4 regions of the Arthrobacter sp. GmRoot5-12 genome follow, and region 2 is predicted to be linked to each of the others. Evidence: riboswitches for the same ligand, from Rfam matches in the RefSeq annotation. Region 2 holds a riboswitch; each other region holds the start of a gene.
The links. A riboswitch is a leader RNA that binds a small molecule or an ion and turns the genes downstream of it on or off. The one in region 2 is predicted to bind thiamine pyrophosphate.
Positions count from the first base shown of each region.

Region 1: linked by a shared signal. The riboswitch ahead of thiC (phosphomethylpyrimidine synthase ThiC) and the one ahead of thiO (glycine oxidase ThiO) in region 2 are both predicted to bind thiamine pyrophosphate.
Region 3: linked by a shared signal. The riboswitch ahead of AC6JAM_RS10250 (ECF transporter S component) and the one ahead of thiO (glycine oxidase ThiO) in region 2 are both predicted to bind thiamine pyrophosphate.
Region 4: linked by a shared signal. The riboswitch ahead of thiD (bifunctional hydroxymethylpyrimidine kinase/phosphomethylpyrimidine kinase) and the one ahead of thiO (glycine oxidase ThiO) in region 2 are both predicted to bind thiamine pyrophosphate.

Region 1 is NZ_AP046056.1:3,704,365-3,708,676, forward strand. It holds gene AC6JAM_RS17085 (alpha/beta fold hydrolase) at 1-87, shown strand, start outside; gene thiC (phosphomethylpyrimidine synthase ThiC) at 84-1,925, opposite strand; TPP riboswitch at 1,921-2,028, opposite strand; gene AC6JAM_RS17095 (amidohydrolase family protein) at 2,108-3,190, shown strand; gene AC6JAM_RS17100 (VOC family protein) at 3,290-4,165, shown strand.
Region 2 is NZ_AP046056.1:3,364,743-3,369,054, reverse strand. It holds gene AC6JAM_RS15610 (thiazole synthase) at 63-878, opposite strand; gene thiS (sulfur carrier protein ThiS) at 883-1,119, opposite strand; gene thiO (glycine oxidase ThiO) at 1,116-2,417, opposite strand; TPP riboswitch at 2,411-2,529, opposite strand; gene thiE (thiamine phosphate synthase) at 2,557-3,288, shown strand; gene AC6JAM_RS15590 (RNB domain-containing ribonuclease) at 3,325-4,312, shown strand, end outside.
Region 3 is NZ_AP046056.1:2,246,066-2,250,377, forward strand. It holds gene AC6JAM_RS10235 (CDGSH iron-sulfur domain-containing protein) at 8-223, opposite strand; gene AC6JAM_RS10240 (iron-containing redox enzyme family protein) at 279-1,331, opposite strand; gene AC6JAM_RS10245 (heme-degrading domain-containing protein) at 1,491-2,033, opposite strand; TPP riboswitch at 2,119-2,259, shown strand; gene AC6JAM_RS10250 (ECF transporter S component) at 2,326-2,949, shown strand; gene AC6JAM_RS10255 (ABC transporter ATP-binding protein) at 2,949-4,312, shown strand, end outside.
Region 4 is NZ_AP046056.1:3,791,732-3,796,043, reverse strand. It holds gene thiD (bifunctional hydroxymethylpyrimidine kinase/phosphomethylpyrimidine kinase) at 1-1,474, opposite strand, end outside; TPP riboswitch at 1,482-1,579, opposite strand; gene AC6JAM_RS17535 (Rne/Rng family ribonuclease) at 1,728-4,312, opposite strand, start outside.

The DNA.
Region 1 (4,312 bases), 340 kb from region 2:
CGGCCCCATGACTCCCCGGACGGGGACCGGGCCATCCGGCAGTTCATCAGCCAGGTCAGCCGGAGCCAGCCGGCCCGCGCGTCCTAGCTGTCAGCAGGCACCCGCAGTTCCGGCAGGTAGACCTTGCCGCCGGCCGCCAGGAATTCCTCGCTCTTCCCGCCCATCCCGGCCGCAGCATCGGCCAGTGCCGCCTGCGCCTCCGCGGAACCAAATTCGTCGCGGATGTCCTGGCTGATCCGCATGGAGCAAAACTTGGGCCCGCACATCGAACAGAAGTGCGCCGTCTTGGCAGGCTCAGCCGGCAGCGTCTCGTCGTGGAACGCCTCAGCCGTCACCGGGTCCAGGGACAGTGCGAACTGGTCCCGCCAGCGGAATTCGAACCGCGCCTTGGACAAGGCGTCGTCCCGTTCATGCGCCCCCGGGTGCCCCTTGGCCAGGTCCGCCGCGTGCGCGGCGATCTTGTAGGTGATCACGCCGGTCTTCACGTCGTCCTTGTTGGGCAGGCCCAGGTGTTCCTTCGGGGTGACGTAGCACAGCATCGCGGTGCCGTAACGGGCAATCTCGGTGGCACCAATCGCTGAGGTGATGTGGTCATAGCCCGGAGCAACATCTGTCACCAGCGGGCCCAGGGTGTAAAACGGGGCCCCCTTGCAGAGTTCCTGCTGCCGCTCGACGTTTTCCCGGACCAGGTGGAAGGGAACGTGGCCGGGCCCCTCCACCATGACCTGAACGTCGTACTCCCACGCGCGCTGGGTGAGCTCGGCGAGCGTGTCCAGTTCCGCGAACTGGGCGGCGTCGTTGGCGTCCGCCGTCGAACCGGGGCGCAAACCGTCGCCCAGGGAGAAGGCAACGTCGTACTTCGCGAAGATCCCGCACAGCTCATCGAAGTGCGTGTAGAGGAAGTTCTCCTGGTGGTGGGCCAGGCACCAGCCGGCCATGATGGAGCCGCCGCGGGACACAATGCCCGTCACCCGGTTGGCGGTCAGCGGGACATAGCGAAGCAGCACGCCGGCGTGGATGGTCATGTAGTCCACGCCCTGCTCGCATTGTTCAATGACGGTGTCCCGGAAGATTTCCCAGGTCAGCGCGTTGGCCTCGCCGTTGACTTTCTCCAGGGCCTGGTAGATCGGCACGGTGCCGATCGGGACGGGGGAGTTGCGGATGATCCATTCCCGCGTGGTGTGGATGTCGTCGCCGGTGGACAGGTCCATAACGGTGTCGGCGCCCCATTGCGTGGCCCACTGGAGCTTGTCCACCTCCTCCGCGATGGAACTCGTCACGGCCGAGTTTCCGATGTTGGCGTTGATCTTCACCAGGAAGGCCTTGCCGATGATCATCGGTTCGGATTCCGGATGGTTGATGTTGTTCGGAATGATGGCGCGGCCGGCGGCCAGTTCGCTCCGGACCAGTTCCACATCGCAGTTCTCGCGCAGCGCCACGAAGCGCATCTCCTGCGTGATGACGCCCTGCCGGGCATAGTGCATCTGGGTCACCGTCCGGCCGTCGACGGCGCGGCGGGGCACCGGCTGCGCGCCCTGCCACTCCGCGGAGGCGGCGCCGCGGCGGACGGCCGAGCGGCCATCGTCGAGCAGGTTGCGTTCCCTGCCGCTGTAGGCCTCGGTGTCTCCGCGCGCCACGATCCACTCCGCGCGGAAGGGCTCCAGGCCGCGGACGGGGTCGCTTCCCGGCCCCGCCGTCCGGTAGGTCCGGAACGGTGCGTTCGGCTGGCCGTTGGGCGATGGCTCCAGGGCAATTTCCGTGACGGGTACCCGGATGCCGGACCCGGCGTCGTCGATATAGGCCAGCGAATGCGACGCCAGGGACCGGGTCACTTCGGACTGGTTCACCTGGGGCGTGGAGCCGGCTCCGGAACCCCCGGTGGACGGCAGGTGGGCAGGGTTCAACTGGGTGTTTTGCGTACTCAAGGGAATACTCACTTCCTTCGCCGGCATTACCCGGACAGGTTCAACGGTCGCAGGCTGCGTCAGCCCGATCTCAGCCCCTGCAAGGGCTCCCGTGTGGTCAGAGAAGAAGCTACCACAGGCCCCCGAAAGGGCGGTGTCACATTCGCGGGTGCTAGCCTGACCGGGCATCGAAAGGAAGCCCGATGGCAGACATCATCTACTTTCGCGGACCCGTCCTGGCCGCACCGGACCGGGTACGCCATGGACTCTGGTCGGTGGACGGCAAGCTCACGTTCAGCCGGCCCGCTGCCGCTCCGGCGCGGGAACTCGACGGCTGGGTGCTGCCGGGGTTCGTCGACGCCCACTGCCACATCGGCCTGGGTCCCGACGGCCCGGTGGAACCCGCCATTGCCCGGGAGCAGGCGCTGGCTGACCTCAACGCCGGAACCCTGCTGGTCCGCGACGCCGGCTCACCTGCCGATACCCGCTGGATGCAGGGCGGCCGGGACTTCCCGGTACTGATCCGTGCAGGACGGCATGTGGCCCGCACACGCCGCTACCTGCGCGGCTTCGCGGCGGAGGTCGAACCCGACGGGCTCGTGGAGGCCGTGCGGAAGCAAGCGCGCGACGGCGACGGCTGGGTCAAACTGGTGGGCGACTGGATCGACCGGAGCGCCGGCGACCTTGCGCCCTCCTTTCCTGCCGCCGTCGTGCGTGACGCTGTGCAGGCTGCCCATGATGAAGGTGCCCGGGTCACGGCACATTGCTTCGCCGAAGACACCCTGGACCAAATGCTGGACGCCGGCATTGACTGCATTGAGCACGCCACGGGGCTGCTGCCGCGCCACCTGCCCCGGTTCGTGGAGCAGGGCGTACCGATCGTGCCCACCCTCATCAACATCGCCACCTTTCCTGATATCGCGGAGCAGGCGGACGCAAAGTTTCCGCGCTACGCCGCCCACATGCGTGCCCTGTGGGAACGCAGGCTGGAACGGGTGGCGGAGGCCCATGCCGCCGGCGTCCGGATCTTTGCCGGCACGGACGCAGGCAGCGTGATCCGGCACGGCAGGATCGCAGATGAGATCCTCGCCCTGCACGGGGCCGGCCTGCCCATGCATGCGGCTCTGGATGCCGCCTGCTGGGCAGCGCGTGCGTGGCTGGGCGTTGACAGCCTGGAGGAAGGCGCGCGGGCCGACGTCGTGGTGTGCCGGGACGACCCCCGGACCACCCCGGACACGATCACGGCGCTGGAGCACGTGGTGCTGGGCGGCCGCATCATCCGTTGAGTTATTTGGTTCCGCTACTTGGAATAAATTGAAGCTTCAAGTAATTTTAATATGTGACAGGCCGCCGAAGTGACGGCCTCCAACACAAGGAGCCTTCAAATGACCGACGCAGCCAGCAGCCAGGATCTTCTTCCTGCCGACCTCGCCATGGGTACGGTAATGCTCAAGGTGGGCGACATGAAGGTCATGACCGACTACTACCAGCGCGCACTGGGCCTGGAGGCGGTGGCGGAGCAGGACGGCGGGCTCTACCTGGGCAGGCTCGGCAGGCCGCTGGTCCACCTGGCGCCGGCCCCCGGGCTGCACCTTCCCGGCAGGGGAGAGGCCGGCCTGTTCCACACCGCCCTATTGTTCGAGGACCAGGCTTCCCTGGCTGCCACCATCGCCACGGCAGCCCAGTACGAACCCCGGTCCTTCACCGGCAGCGCCGACCACCTGGTGAGTGAGGCCTTCTACTTCACCGACCCCGAGGGCAACGGCATCGAGCTGTACTGGGACCGGCCGCGCAGCAACTGGTCCTGGAACGGGACGGACGTGGTGATGGACAGCCTGGCGCTTCCGCCGCAGCGCTACCTGGAGCAGCACCTCACTGAGGAATCCCTCGAAGGCCAGCGACGGACGTCCGCAGGCGTGGGGCACGTCCACCTCCAGGTTGGCGACGTCCAGACCGCCAGGGACTTCTACGTGGGTACCCTGGGCTTCGAGAAGACGGCGGGCTGGCATGGGCAGGCCCTGTTCGTTTCCGCGGGCCGCTACCACCACCACATGGCCATGAACGTCTGGAACAGTCGCGGCGCCGGCCCCCGCAAGGACACCCTTGGGTTGGGCGAGGTGCTCATCGAGGTTCCCTCGGGTGACGACGTCGGGGCGCTGGCTGACCGCCTGAGGGTCGCCGGGGTGCCCGCCCACCACACCGGCGCGGAGCTCCGGTTCGAGGACCCGTGGCGCAACCGGCTCCGGGTGGCAGTCCGCTGACCGGTGCTCCTGCACGGGCCGTGCGCCAGTGCTGACGGGCCAGTGTTGGGGCTCGCGGGCTCCGGCCCGGCGCGTTTGCCGGCGGGCGCGCAGCAACTAGGCTGATTCCATACGGCCGGCTGCAACTCCCGGCACGCAGCTCCGCCA
Region 2 (4,312 bases):
TATGGCTGTGGCCACCACCCAGGCGGGTGGTGGCCACAGCCCTTTAAGTGAATGGCCGATGCCTAGAGGAACTCGGCCCGGCCTTCCATGGCGGATGAGGCGAGGGCATGCTCCCGGCGCGGGATGCGCCCGGCCGCCCGGGCCATCCTGCCCGCGATCACCGCGTGCTTGAAGGCTTCTCCCATGAGCGTGGGGTTCTGGGCGCGGGTCACGGCCGTGGCCAGCAGCACGGCGTCGCAGCCCAGCTCCATGGCAAGGGAGGCGTCGGATGCCGTGCCGATGCCGGCATCCAGGACCACGGGCACGGAGGCCCGGGAAACGATGAGCTCAATGTTGTGCGGGTTCAGGATCCCCAGGCCGGTGCCGATCGGGGCACCCAGCGGCATGACGGCGGTGGCTCCAAGGTTCTCCAGCCGCAGGGCCAGCACAGGATCGTCGTTGGTGTAGGCGAAGACCTTGAAGCCGCGGTTGACCAGCTGCTCGGTGGCCTCGACCAGTTCCACGGCGTCCGGCAGGAGGGTTTGTTCATCGGCGATGACCTCCAGTTTCACCCAGTCTGTTTCCAGGGCCTCCCGGGCCAGTTCCGCGGTAAGGACCGCGTCCCTGGCCGTGAAGCAGCCGGCCGTATTGGGCAGGACCCGGATTCCATGATCCACCAGCAGCTGGAACAGCGAGCCGGTTTCAGCCGTGGAGTAGCGCCGCATGGCCACGGTGGTCAGTGCGGTGCCGGAGGCAAGGAGCGCCGCGCCCAGGCCATCGAGGCTGGGCGCTCCCCCGGTGCCCATGATGAGCCTGGAACCCAGCGCGACGCCGTCGATCACCAGGGCGTCGCCGGCACCGGCGTTTCCTGCAGGGTTGATGGTGCTGGTTTCGGTCATGGCGTCAGCCTCCCTGTACTGCTGTAACAAGTTCGATGTCGTCGCCGTCGGCGAGCGCGGTGGCGAACCATTGGCTGCGCGGCACCACCTGGGCATTGTGCGCGACGGCGACGCCGAGTTTCCCGCCGTCGGTCGCCTGTCCGTTGTCCGCCAGCGGGCGTCCGGTGACCTCGCTGACCAGCGTGGTGATCGAAGCTCCGTCGGCCACCGTGTGCGGGTTTCCGTTAAGGGTGATGTTCACGCAGTCTCCTTGATGTGGGGGCTTGTTGCTGCCGTTGCCGGCCTGGAAAACCGGTCCGGGCTGAAGGGACCCCAGCGGGGATCGGCCCTGCCGTCCAGCAGTTCCCTGCAGATGGCCGCCGCGGCGGGAGTGAGCAGGACTCCGTGCCGGAAGAACCCGGTGGCGATGATGAGTCCGGGGACGTGCCCGGCCTGTCCTCCCCCGGCGCCCGGAGCGGCCGGCACCCGGCCCAGGAGCGGCGCGTTGTCAGGGGTACCGGGGCGGGCGCGGGCGGTGCATTCCAGGAGTTCGAGTTCAGCGACGGCGGGCACCAGAGCCTGCGCATCCCGCAGCAGCTGGTAGACGCCGCCGGCACTCACGGCATCGGAGCGGGCGTCCTCCCGCTGCGTAGCTCCGATCACCACGGTCCCGTCCTGCCTGGGAACGATGTACACGGGGATGCCGTGGACCAGGCCGCGCACCGTTGACGTCACCAAGGGCTGAAGGTGGCGGGGAACGGCAAGGCGCAGGATATCCCCGTGCACGGGCCGCAGCGGCAGCTCAAGGCCGTCCGGCAGGCCGTCAAGCGCCCCCGCCTGCAGGCCATTGGCCACCACGGTCTCCGTTGCCAGCACCGTGCCGCCGCCGGCCAGGCGGACCCCGGAAACCGTTCCGCCCTCCCACAGCAGCCCGGCTGCCCGCTCCGGCACGGCAAAACCTTCCACTGCCCCGGCAACCGCCAGCTGGGGCTGCTCCTGCGCCGCGCCGGCCAGGGCCAGCCGCAAGGCGGCCACCAGGCGCCGGGGATCCACCTGGTGGTCCGCCGGGGTATCAAGTGCGCACGCAATGGCCGGGCTGAGCAGCGGCTCACGCTTCCGGGCCTCCCGCACGGTCAGGGGTTCCACCGCCAGCCCGTTGGCCTGCTGGACTGTGCGCAGGTCCATCAGCGCCCGGCGGTCGGCCGCGTCGGCACCCACGGCGAGGGTCGGCGTCGTCAGGTATCCGGAATCCGCGCCCGTTGCCCTGCCCAGCCCGGCGGCGAACCCGGGCCAGCGCGATGATGCGTCAAGCATCAGTTCCAGGAGCTCTTCCTCCTGGTAATGCAGTTCGCTGACGGGAGCCAGCATGCCGGCCGCCGCCCAGCTGGCGCCGGTACCGGGCGCGTCATCAATGAGGACCACCGAGCGCCCGGAACGCTGCGCCTCCCAGGCAATGCCGTGCCCCACCACTCCCCCGCCGATGACGGCAACGTCGGCCCGGAGGGTGGAGGGAATGGAGCTGCGGGCGGACCCGGGGTGATGGGTGAAGGGGGTACGCATGTGGGTTCCTTCCCTACGCCGGCATTAACCGGATCAGGTCAAGCGGTCGGCTCTGACGCCCTCTCAGCCCGGCGCTTTGTGACAGCCGCCGCGGGCTCCCGCAGTACCAGCCCAGTTTAGAGGAACTAGGCTTGCACGCATGAATGTGTCCACCCCATCCTTTCCCGCCGGCCACCACGCTCCAGCCACCGAAGTCGTCAATTCACGGGACAACGACGCCCTGAAGGCAGCCCGCCTGTACCTCTGCACCGATGCGCGCCGGGACCGCGGCGACTTCGCGGAGTTCGTTGACGCCGCGTTCGCCGGTGGCGTGGACATCATCCAGCTGCGCGACAAGACCATCGAGGCGGCCGAGGAACTGGACCTCCTGGCGGTGCTGAAGGAATCCGCGGTACGGCACGGAAAGCTGTGGGCGGTCAATGACCGTGCGGACATCGCCGTCCTCTCCGGGGCACCGGTGTTCCACATCGGCCAGAAGGACCTGCCGCTGGCGGCGGCGCGCACGCTGGTCAACGGCAACGCCGCCATCGGGCTCTCCAGCCACACCACCGGGCAGGTGGACGCCGCCCTGGCAGCAACTGCCGGACCAGCCGGGCTGGACTACTTCTGCGTGGGTCCGGTCTGGGCAACCCCCACCAAACCCGGCAGGTCCGCCGTGGGCACTGACCTGGTGAAGTATGCCGCCGAGGCCTCACGGCAGGCGGCGGACCCCGTGCCCTGGTTCGCCATTGGCGGCATTGACCACGGAAACGTCCACCAGGTGGCGGAAGCCGGTGCGCGCAGGATCGTGGTGGTGCGCGCCATCACCGAGGCCTCCGATCCCGCCGCCGCTGCCGCCTCCCTCCTCGACGCATTGGACGCCGCCGCCTGATGCCATATCGGCGGACTTGGAGCTACGCTGACTTTTGTGTCACATCATCGGCTGGCTCCAAACGTCCATGACCACAGGAACGCCCTGGAAGAGGCGTTGGGCCTGCTGCGCACCGAACTTGAACTGCCGGGACCGTACCCGGCTGAGGCAGTGGCGGATGCCCGGGCCGCTGTGGCAGCGCTGAAGCTTCCGTCCTACGACCTGACCGCCGTCCAGTTCGTGACCATCGATCCGGCCTCCTCCACGGACCTGGACCAGGCGGTGTTCATCGAACCGGACGGGAACGGCTACCGGGTAATGTACGCGATCGCCGATGTGCCGGCGTTTGTTGCGCCGGGAGGTCCCCTGGACGCCGAGACCCGGCGCCGCGGCCAGACGTTCTACGCTCCGGACGGCCGGATTCCGCTGCACCCGGAAGTGATCAGCGAGGGGGCAGGAAGCCTGCTGCCGGGCCAGGATTGTTCGGCTTTCGTATGGGACTTCACGCTCGACGGCGACGCAACGGTTGTGTCGGTGGGCGTCAGGCGGGCGCGGGTCCGCAGCCGCGACAAGCTCAGCTACAAGGGTGCGCAGGAAGACCTCGACGCCGGGACGGCCTCGCCGGTGCTGCGGCTCCTCCGCGAGGTGGGCCTGAAGCGGGTGGCCCTGGAGCGGGAACGCGGCGGGGCCAGCCTCAACATGCCCGAGCAGGAAATTGTCCAGCTGCCCGACGGCGGCTACCGCATTGCTGCCGTACCGCAGCTTCCCGTGGAGGACTGGAACGCGCAGATTTCCCTGATGACCGGGATGGCCGCCGCGCAGCTCATGCTGGAGGGCAAGGTGGGAATCCTGCGCACCATGCCCGCCCCGGACGAACGGTCGCTGAAGCATTTCCGGCTGCAGACCGAGGTGCTGGGCAGGCCCTGGGACGGTGAAGTCAGCTACGGCGAATACCTGCGTTCCCTGGATCCCACCGATCCCCGCCAGCTGGCCATCATGCATTCCGCCGGCATGCTGTTCCGGGGCGCCTCCTATACCGCCTTTG
Region 3 (4,312 bases), 1.1 Mb from region 2:
TGTTGGACTACTTCGCGGGCGGCTCGGTGCGGAACTTGATCATCTTGTGCGTGCCGTCGCAGTAGGGCTTGATGGCCGAGGCGCCGCAGCGGCACAACGCAACGGTCCTGCGGTCGCGGGGCACCGCGTCCCCGGATGGGGTGACGATCTCGAAATCACCCCTGACGATCAGGGGCCCGTCCGGGCAGACCACGATGGAGCCCGCGGCGGATTCGTGGTCCATGTCCGATCCTGTTCCATGCTGTCCGGGTTTCATGCCTGCACCGCTTTCGTCGTAGTCATGCTGCGGCCGGCACGGCCGCCCGCAGCGATGATGCGCCGGCTTCCCATGAGGACATCAGATGGGCGGACAGCCGGCCGTCGAGGGCCATGGCGGCAGTGGCCCCAAACAGGACGTCCGCGAGGAGTTCCGGTTCGGCTTCGACGAGGCCGCCGGCGAGGTCCCGGCCTGCGATCTGCTCGTGGACGGCGTCGGCCTCCACATGCTCATCGAAGTAGTGGGTGATGTCCGCGCCGAAACCGTGCCGGCGGAATCCGTTGCCGTAGAACCGGTTGGGCTGGGAGGAGGTCATCTCGTAGATCGCCAGGTGGCCGGTGATGGCACCCCGGAGCCGCCGGTTCAGGCCGCACAGCGACATGAGGTTGACGGACGCGAGGGAGACAGCGGGGACGGCATCCACGTACGCGCCGTAGCTGACGTCGAGGCCCAAACCGCGCATGGTCCGGGCGAACAGCGCGCTGTGCATGCGCTCGGGGCGGCCGCCGCCGTATTCGTCCGCCTGGATTTCCACCAGGGCCGCTTTGGGCCGTCCGCTGAGCCGCGGAATGGCCCACGTGTGCGGGTCGGCTTCCTTCAGCTGGTACATCGACTTGTGGATCAGGAACTCCCGGAGCTGGTCCAGGCCCGCCTTCCTGGCGACGTAGCGGGAGACGCTGGGCCCGGTGTCCGTGGCTGCGAGGCCGAACAGGACGTCGGCTACCTGGTCGCTGGTCAGGGCACCGGCAGGCAGTTCGAAGTCTGCGGCGGCCTGGTGCGCGGCGGTACGGAGGGCTGCCTCAAACGGTGCCTCGACCAGCTGCCGGACCCGGATTAACGCCGGCTCCCACTCCCAGTCGTCGGAGACGCCGGCCAGGCCGGAATAGTGGAGCTCGTAGAGGCAGAAGAGGGCCAGCTGGATGTCCTCGTCGCCGATGATGTCACTAGTGCCGGCCACCTGCCGTGCCGCCAGGTGGTACAGCCCGTCCAGCCCCGTCCCGGCTTCGGCCGGAGCCTGCGCAAGGAGTGCGAACAGGGCGTTGCTGAGGGGGCCTCTGGATTCCGGGATTCTCATGGTGCTCCTTGGTCTGCCGCGCTGGTGACGGGAACGAACGCGGGACCGCCCATGGTGACTCCCATGCCCTGTCCTCCTCGAAACCCGCGAACCAATATAGTAAGCATGATTACTAATAAAAGCTAAGCAGGCTTCCTGTTGGCGGCAGGTCCCCGGCGCCTAATCCCGCAGCGACGACCCCAGGATGTCGCGCAGCGCCTCAACCACCAGGTCATGGTCCTGCAGCTGCGGCAACCCGGAGACGGTCACCGTGGCCACGGCGCCAACGCCGGTGACGTAGATCGGAAAGGCGCCGCCATGGGCTGCATACCGGGATTGGTCGAACCAGGCGTTGTCCTCGATCCGGCCGCCGCCCAGCCGGCCCCGCAGCCCCACTAAAAGTGACGGCACCTCGTACCGGGCGGCAGTGCGCTGCTTGGCGCGGGTCCAGTGCCCGTTGTCCGGCGTGGCGCCCGGGAGCGCGACGTGGAACAGGACCTGCTCGCCCTTGGTGATGTCGATGGCGATGGGAAGGGACCGCTCCTTGCCCAGCTCCACCAGGAGCAGGCCCAGGTTCAACGCGTCATCCAGCGAAAAGCCGGGGAACTGGAGCTCCCGGACCTCCGCCTCGATGCGGGCAATCGACGCTTCCAGCGACCCCTCCAGCTGGGCGTCGGCGGAATCGGGATCGAATCCGGTCACATCCGGTGGAATGGCGCTCATGGCCCTCAATCTACCCCCGCCAGGTGTAAACTTGACCACGCCCGGAAGGGCAGTTCAAAAAGCCTTACCCATCCAAAAGCACCACTAATAACGACAGGGGAGCGCCGCCGTCGGACATCCTGGCACAAGCCGGGCACCGCAGGTGGGCGCTGAGAGTGCGGACAGCCGCAGACCCTCGAACCTGATCCGGTTAGTACCGGCGCAAGGGAGTCGAGTTCTCAAAGTGCCGCGGCTGCACGGCAACAGCCGTCAGCCGGGTCCACTTTCCCCTCCTGTTTCCCAGGAGGATCACATGAGTACTGCAGCAATCAAGAAGACCACCAGTAAGTCCTGGCGCGTCGTGGACATCGTGGTCGCCGCGCTGGTGGCCATCGCGGGCGGCGTCATTTTCTGGGCGTGGGACCAGGGAGCAGCCGCGCTTTCTGCCCCCATGAATGCCGCCTACCCGCCCCTGACCGGGCTGCTGGCGGGCGGCTGGATGATTCCCGGCGTGCTGGGAATGCTCATCATCCGCAAGCCCGGAGCCGCCCTGTTCTGTGAAACCGTGGCCGCCACCGGGGAACTCCTCATGGGGTCCCAGTACGGTGCCTCGGTCCTCTTCTCCGGCTTCATCCAGGGCCTCGGCGCGGAAATCATCTTCGCCATCTTCGTCTACCGCAAGTTCAACCTGCCTGTCTCCCTGCTGGCAGGCGCCGCGGCTGGATTCTTCTGCGGACTGAATGACTCGTTCGCACCGTGGGGCTGGAACATCGCCTACTCCGGTGCGGACAAGCTGGCGTACATCGTGCTGACCACCCTCTCCGGCGCCATTCTCGCCGGCGCCCTGTCGTGGCTGGCCACGCGCGGCCTGGCGCGTACGGGCGTGCTGAGCTCCTTCGCTTCGCGCAAGGCCGCCACGGAGCCTGTCTTCTCCTGATGGCACCAGCCCAGCGTGACGGCGGCACCGTCCGCCCTGCCGCCGTCACAGCCCGGGGCTGGGGGTGGCGGCACGCCGGCAGGGCCAAGCCTGCCGTCCATGCGCTTGACCTGGACATCAGCCCGGGGGAGCGGGTGCTCCTGCTCGGCCCCTCGGGTGCCGGGAAGTCCACGCTCCTGCATGCGCTCGCAGGGGTGCTGGGGGACATTAACGACGACGGCGGCGAGGCGGGGGACGCCGACGAGTCGGGTTCGCTGCTGGTTGACGGCGCCGTGCCCCGCGCCCAGCGCGGGCGCGCCGGACTTATGCAGCAGGACCCCGAGACGCAGGTGGTCCTGTCGCGGGTGGGGGACGACGTCGCCTTCGGTGCCGAAAACCTTGCCGTCCCACGGGAAGCAATCTGGGCGCGCGTGCACGAGGCGCTTGCCGACGTCGGACTGTCCCACCTGCCGCTGGACCACCCGACGTCGGCCCTGTCCGGCGGGCAAAAGCAGCGCCTGGCGCTGGCCGGCATCCTGGCCATGCGCCCGGGCCTGATCCTCCTGGATGAGCCAACCGCCAACCTGGACCCGGACGGCGTGCTGGAGGTCCGCGATGCCGTGGCGCGGTGCCTGGACAAGACCGGGGCCACGCTGGTGGTGGTGGAGCACCGGGTGTCCGTGTGGAAGGACCTGGTGGACCGGATCGTGGTCCTGCAGCCGGGCTCCGCCGCGGATCCCGCCGTACTCCTGGACGGGCCGCCGGCCCGGGTGCTCACGGAGGCGCGGGCCATGCTGGCCGCCGCCGGTGTGTGGGTCCCCGGCTACGTCCCGGCAACCCGTGCCCGGGCGGTGGTCCCGGCCCCCGGCACGGGAAACCTCCTGCTCGCGGCCGAACAGTTGGGAGTCGCCCGCGAACGTCCCCGACGCAAGGGCTTAAGGAAGATTCCGCCGTCACCGGTCCAGGAAGGCCTGGCCGCGCAGGTGCGCGCCGGGCAGGCGCTCGCCGTGACGGGTCCCAACGGCGCCGGCAAGTCCACTTTCGCCCTGACCCTGGCAGGGCTGCTGGAACCGGTGTCCGGAAAGGTCTCCGCCACCATGGACCTGAGCCGCGGTGCCGGCATTGACCCGTACCGGTGGAAGGCGGATCAGTTGATTTCCCGAGTGGGGACGGTGTTCCAGGAGCCGGAGCACCAGTTCGTGACCGGCAAGGTGCTTGACGAACTGCTGTTCGGCCCCCGGCACCTGGGCCACGGCGAGGATCGGGTGGACGAACTGCTGGAGCGGCTGCGGCTCACCGCGCTGGTGGACGCCAACCCCTACACGCTCTCCGGTGGCGAGAAGCGGCGGCTGTCCGTGGCCACCGTCCTTGCCGCCAGCCCGCA
Region 4 (4,312 bases), 430 kb from region 2:
AGGACTGCTTGAACGCCGTCACCATCGCCGCCCTCTCATGGTCCGGCGCGGTCCGTCCGGCTGCATCCACGATGGCGATGGCTTTGCGGGTTGCTTCGGCGAAGCCCTCGTCGGCGTACGTCCGGAGCCAGGCCGCGTAGGCATGGCCGTCCGGTTCGCCCGAGGCCAGGAACCGGGCGTGGAGCTTCCCGCCGACTTCGGCGTAGAGCCAGAAGCAGGGAAGCACGGCGGCGGCGAGGACGGCATAGCTGCCCGACGCCGACGCTGCCGTGAGGTGGTCCACGTATGACTTGGTGACGGGGCCCAGGCCCTTCGGGGCCGGGCGGGTGCTGAGCCACGAGCGGTGGAGTTCCGATTCCACCTCAAGGCACTGCTGCGCGGATCCGGCCCAGAAAAGCTGCTCGGCCTCCGAGGGGGCCAGCGCGCTGGCCCGTGCCAGCACCCTGGAGTAGCCGTTCAGGTAGAGGGCATCCTGCGCCAGGTAGTAGGCAAAGTCCTTCTCCGGAAGGTCTCCTGACGCCAGGCCGTGGATGAAGTCCAGTGCGTAGATGTCCGCCAGGTCCTGTTGGGCTTCCGACCACAACCGGGCCGCGAAGCCGCCCTCCTCCAGGACCGGCCGCACGTGGTGGAAGTGGTGTACGGGGCCGTTCCCCTGGCCCACCTCCAATTGGCCGGAGTTCTCAAGTGCGCCGGCCAGCCAGGGCTTGACCGTTCGCAGTGATGCCTCCCAATTGCCCAAACGGGCCTGGACTGTTGCCATGGCAGAGGACAGGGAACAGCCCGTCCCGTGGCTGTTCCGCGTGGAAACCCGCTTCCCCTGCACTTCCACCACGTCCGGGCCCAGGAGGCCCGAAGCGTTGACCAGCGCATCCGGGCAGTCGAGGCCTGAAAGGTGGCCACCCTTGACCAGCACGGTGGCTCCGGTGGCTTCCGCCAGGCGCCTGCCCTGGTCCAGCGCGGTGTCCCAGTCTTTCGCCGGCTCCGTGCCCAGCAGCAGCGCGAGTTCGGGAAGGTTGGGGGTGATGAGGTGGGCAAGGGGCAGCAGTTCCCGGAGCGCGGCTTCGGCGGATTCCTTCAGCAGCCTGTCGCCGCTGGTGGCCACCATGACGGGGTCCAGGACCACGACGGCGGGACGGGCCTTTTCGAGCCATTGGCGGACAGTGCGGATCACCGACTCGTCGCCCAGCATGCCGATCTTGACGGCGTCGATGCTGATGTCGTCACTGACCGCGCCCAGCTGCTGGGCCAGGAAGCCGGCCGGCGGGACGTGGACGGACTGCACACCCCGGGTGTTTTGCGCCGTGAGTGCCGTGATCGCGGCCATGCCGTATCCGCCATGGGCGGCAATGCTTTTGAGGTCCGCCTGGATCCCGGCCCCGCCGGACGGGTCGGAGCCTGCAATGGAGAGGACGCGCGGGACATCGCGGCCCCCAGGCAGCGCGGGGGCCACGCCGGACGCTGTGGGCAGGGGCATGGAGAGGGTCGAAGACAACAGACATCCCTTCGCCGGTACTAGCCGGACAGGTTCAACGGGTGTGGATCTCAGCCGGCCTTCTGCGCGGCACCCCGTGTCGGGTTCCAGAGTAGCCGCTGGGGCGTACCCGGCGGAAAGGTGACAGCACCCGCGCATGCAGGAAGTCCCCGTCCGTGGACTGTTCCCCCTGGATTCATGGGGGACAGTCCGCACGACGGGGACTTCCTGGGTGGCGCGTTAACTGCGCCTTGGCTTAGAGCTCCGAGGCGGGGACGCCGACGCCGAGGATGATCGGTTCCCCTGCCGGCTTGCCGGGCTCCGCCGCAGCGGGCTGTGCTTTGGCGGTGTCCGGGGCCTTGGCTGCGTGCGAGTGCCCCGCGCCTGTCGCCTGGACGTTCTCGTGGTGCTGGACAGCGGTTTCATTTGCGGCACCCTGGGCACGGCTGGCAGCGCGGTGGCGCCGCGGCCTGCGTTGCCGGGACTGCTCCAGCGTGTGGTCGGAGTAGTCCTTTTCCACCGGAGCTTTCACGGCGGCACGCGCCTGCGCTCCCCCGCCGGGCTGCTGTTCGGGCACCGACTGTTCGGGCGCTGACTGTTCGGCCGGCTTCACCGTGTCTGCGGCCTTGGCGGGCGCGTTCTCCACCGGGGAAGCCGGCTGGCCGAGGTGGGCGAAGGCTTCCGCGAGCCGGTCCAGCGTGAGGGCGGGCCTGGGATGCTGGTCCTCAGCGTGCTCCACGAAGGGAAGCGGGACTTCCTCGCCGCCGAAGGTCAGGACAGCTGCGGGGCGTGCCGGGCCATCGGCGTCGTGCTTCTCTTCAACAGGGACCTGCGCCGGCTCGGCGGACGGTGCCTGCCGGGTGGCTGCCACCTCATCGTCATGCAGGTGGGCCGCATGGGCGGCAGCCGCGATGTTCGCCAGGGCAAGCCGGGTGGCCTCTGCCTTGGCGTGCCGCTCTGCGTCTGTGGGGTCCGGCAGGACGGTGTGGACGTGGACAGCAGGCGCCGGGGCAGCCTCGGGCTGCTGGCCGCCGCGTCCCCGCCGCCGTTTGCGCTCGGGACGGACTCCGGGCTGGCCGCCATCGGCCCGCTGCCCTTCGGGGCGGTGGGCTTCCCCGCGGGCTTCGGGGCGGCTGTCGGCGCGCTGGACGTGGTGCTCGGCCGCCACAATGTTGGCGCGGCGGTGCTCCACGGGATCGTCGTGCGTCACTACGCCCCGGCCGGCGCAGGCCTCACACTGCTCGCCGAAGACTTCCAGCAGGCCCGTCCCCATGCGCTTGCGGGTCATCTGGACCAGGCCCAGCGACGTGACCTCGGCAACCTGGTGCTTGGTCCGGTCGCGGCCCAGGCATTCCACCAGGCGGCGCAGGACCAGGTCGCGGTTGGATTCGAGCACCATGTCGATGAAGTCGATCACGATGATGCCGCCGATGTCGCGCAGCCGCAGCTGGCGCACCACTTCCTCGGCGGCTTCCAGGTTGTTCTTTGTGACGGTTTCCTCGAGGTTGCCGCCGCTGCCGGTGAACTTGCCGGTGTTGACGTCCACCACGGTCATGGCCTCGGTGCGGTCGATGACCAGGGAGCCGCCGGAGGGCAGGAAGACCTTCCGCTCAAGGGCCTTGTGGATCTGCTCGTCGATGCGCCAGGCGGAGAAGATGTCCTGGTCCTTGGTCCACTTCTCGAGGCGGCCCACCAGGTCCGGCGCCACGTACGTGACGTAGGCCTCGATGGTGTCCCAGGCCTCCTCACCGGAGACGATCAGTTTGGAGAAGTCCTCGTTGAAGACGTCCCGGACCACCTTGATGGTCAGGTCCGGTTCGCCGTACAGCAGCTCCGGGGCCAGGATCTTGGTGGACTGGGACTGGCTTTCGATGCCTTCCCACTGGGCGCGCAGGCGGTTGATGTCGTGCGTCAGTTCCTCTTCCGAGGCACCTTCCGCGGCGGTCCGGACGATGACGCCGGCGTGCTCGGGCAGGCGGTCCTTGAGGATGCGCTTGAGGCGGTTGCGTTCGACGTCGGGCAGCTTGCGGGAGATGCCGGTCATGGAGCCGCCGGGCACGTAGACCAGGTAGCGGCCGGGAAGGGAGATCTGGCTGGTCAGCCGGGCGCCCTTGTGGCCGACGGGATCCTTGGTCACCTGGACCAGGACGGTGTCGCCGGATTTGAGCGCGTTCTCGATGCGGCGCTGCTTGCCTTCGAGGTTGACGGCTTCCCAGTTGACCTCACCGGCGTACAGCACGGCGTTGCGGCCACGCCCGATGTCCACGAACGCAGCTTCCATTGACGGCAGCACGTTCTGGACCTTGCCCAGGTAGACGTTGCCGATGAGCGAGTCCTGCTGGGTCTTGGACACGAAATGCTCGGCCAGGACACCGTCTTCAAGGACGGCGATCTGGATTCTGTCGTCGCGCTGGCGGACGATCATCTGCCGGTCCACGGATTCGCGGCGGGCCAGGAACTCGGCCTCGGTGATGACGGTGCGGCGGCGGCCGGTGTCGCGGGATTCGCGGCGGCGCTGCTTCTTGGCCTCAAGGCGGGTGGAGCCCTTGACGCTGGTGACCCGGTTGTTGACCGGCGCTTCACTGACCGCGCGCGGGGCACGGACCCTCGTCACCGTGTTGGGCGGGTCGTCGCCTTCCCCGCCGGTCAGCTCCAGGTCCTGGTCACCGCGGCGGCGGCGACGGCGGCGGCGGGACGTCACGCCGTCCTCGGCTTGTGTGGCGCTGTCCTCGTCGGCCTCGTCCTCGGCGTCAGCCTCGGCGCTGCCACCCTCGATGTCCTCGTCCGCCTTGTCGCCGACGCGGCTGCGGCCCCTGCGGCCGCGGCTGCGGCGCCTGCGGC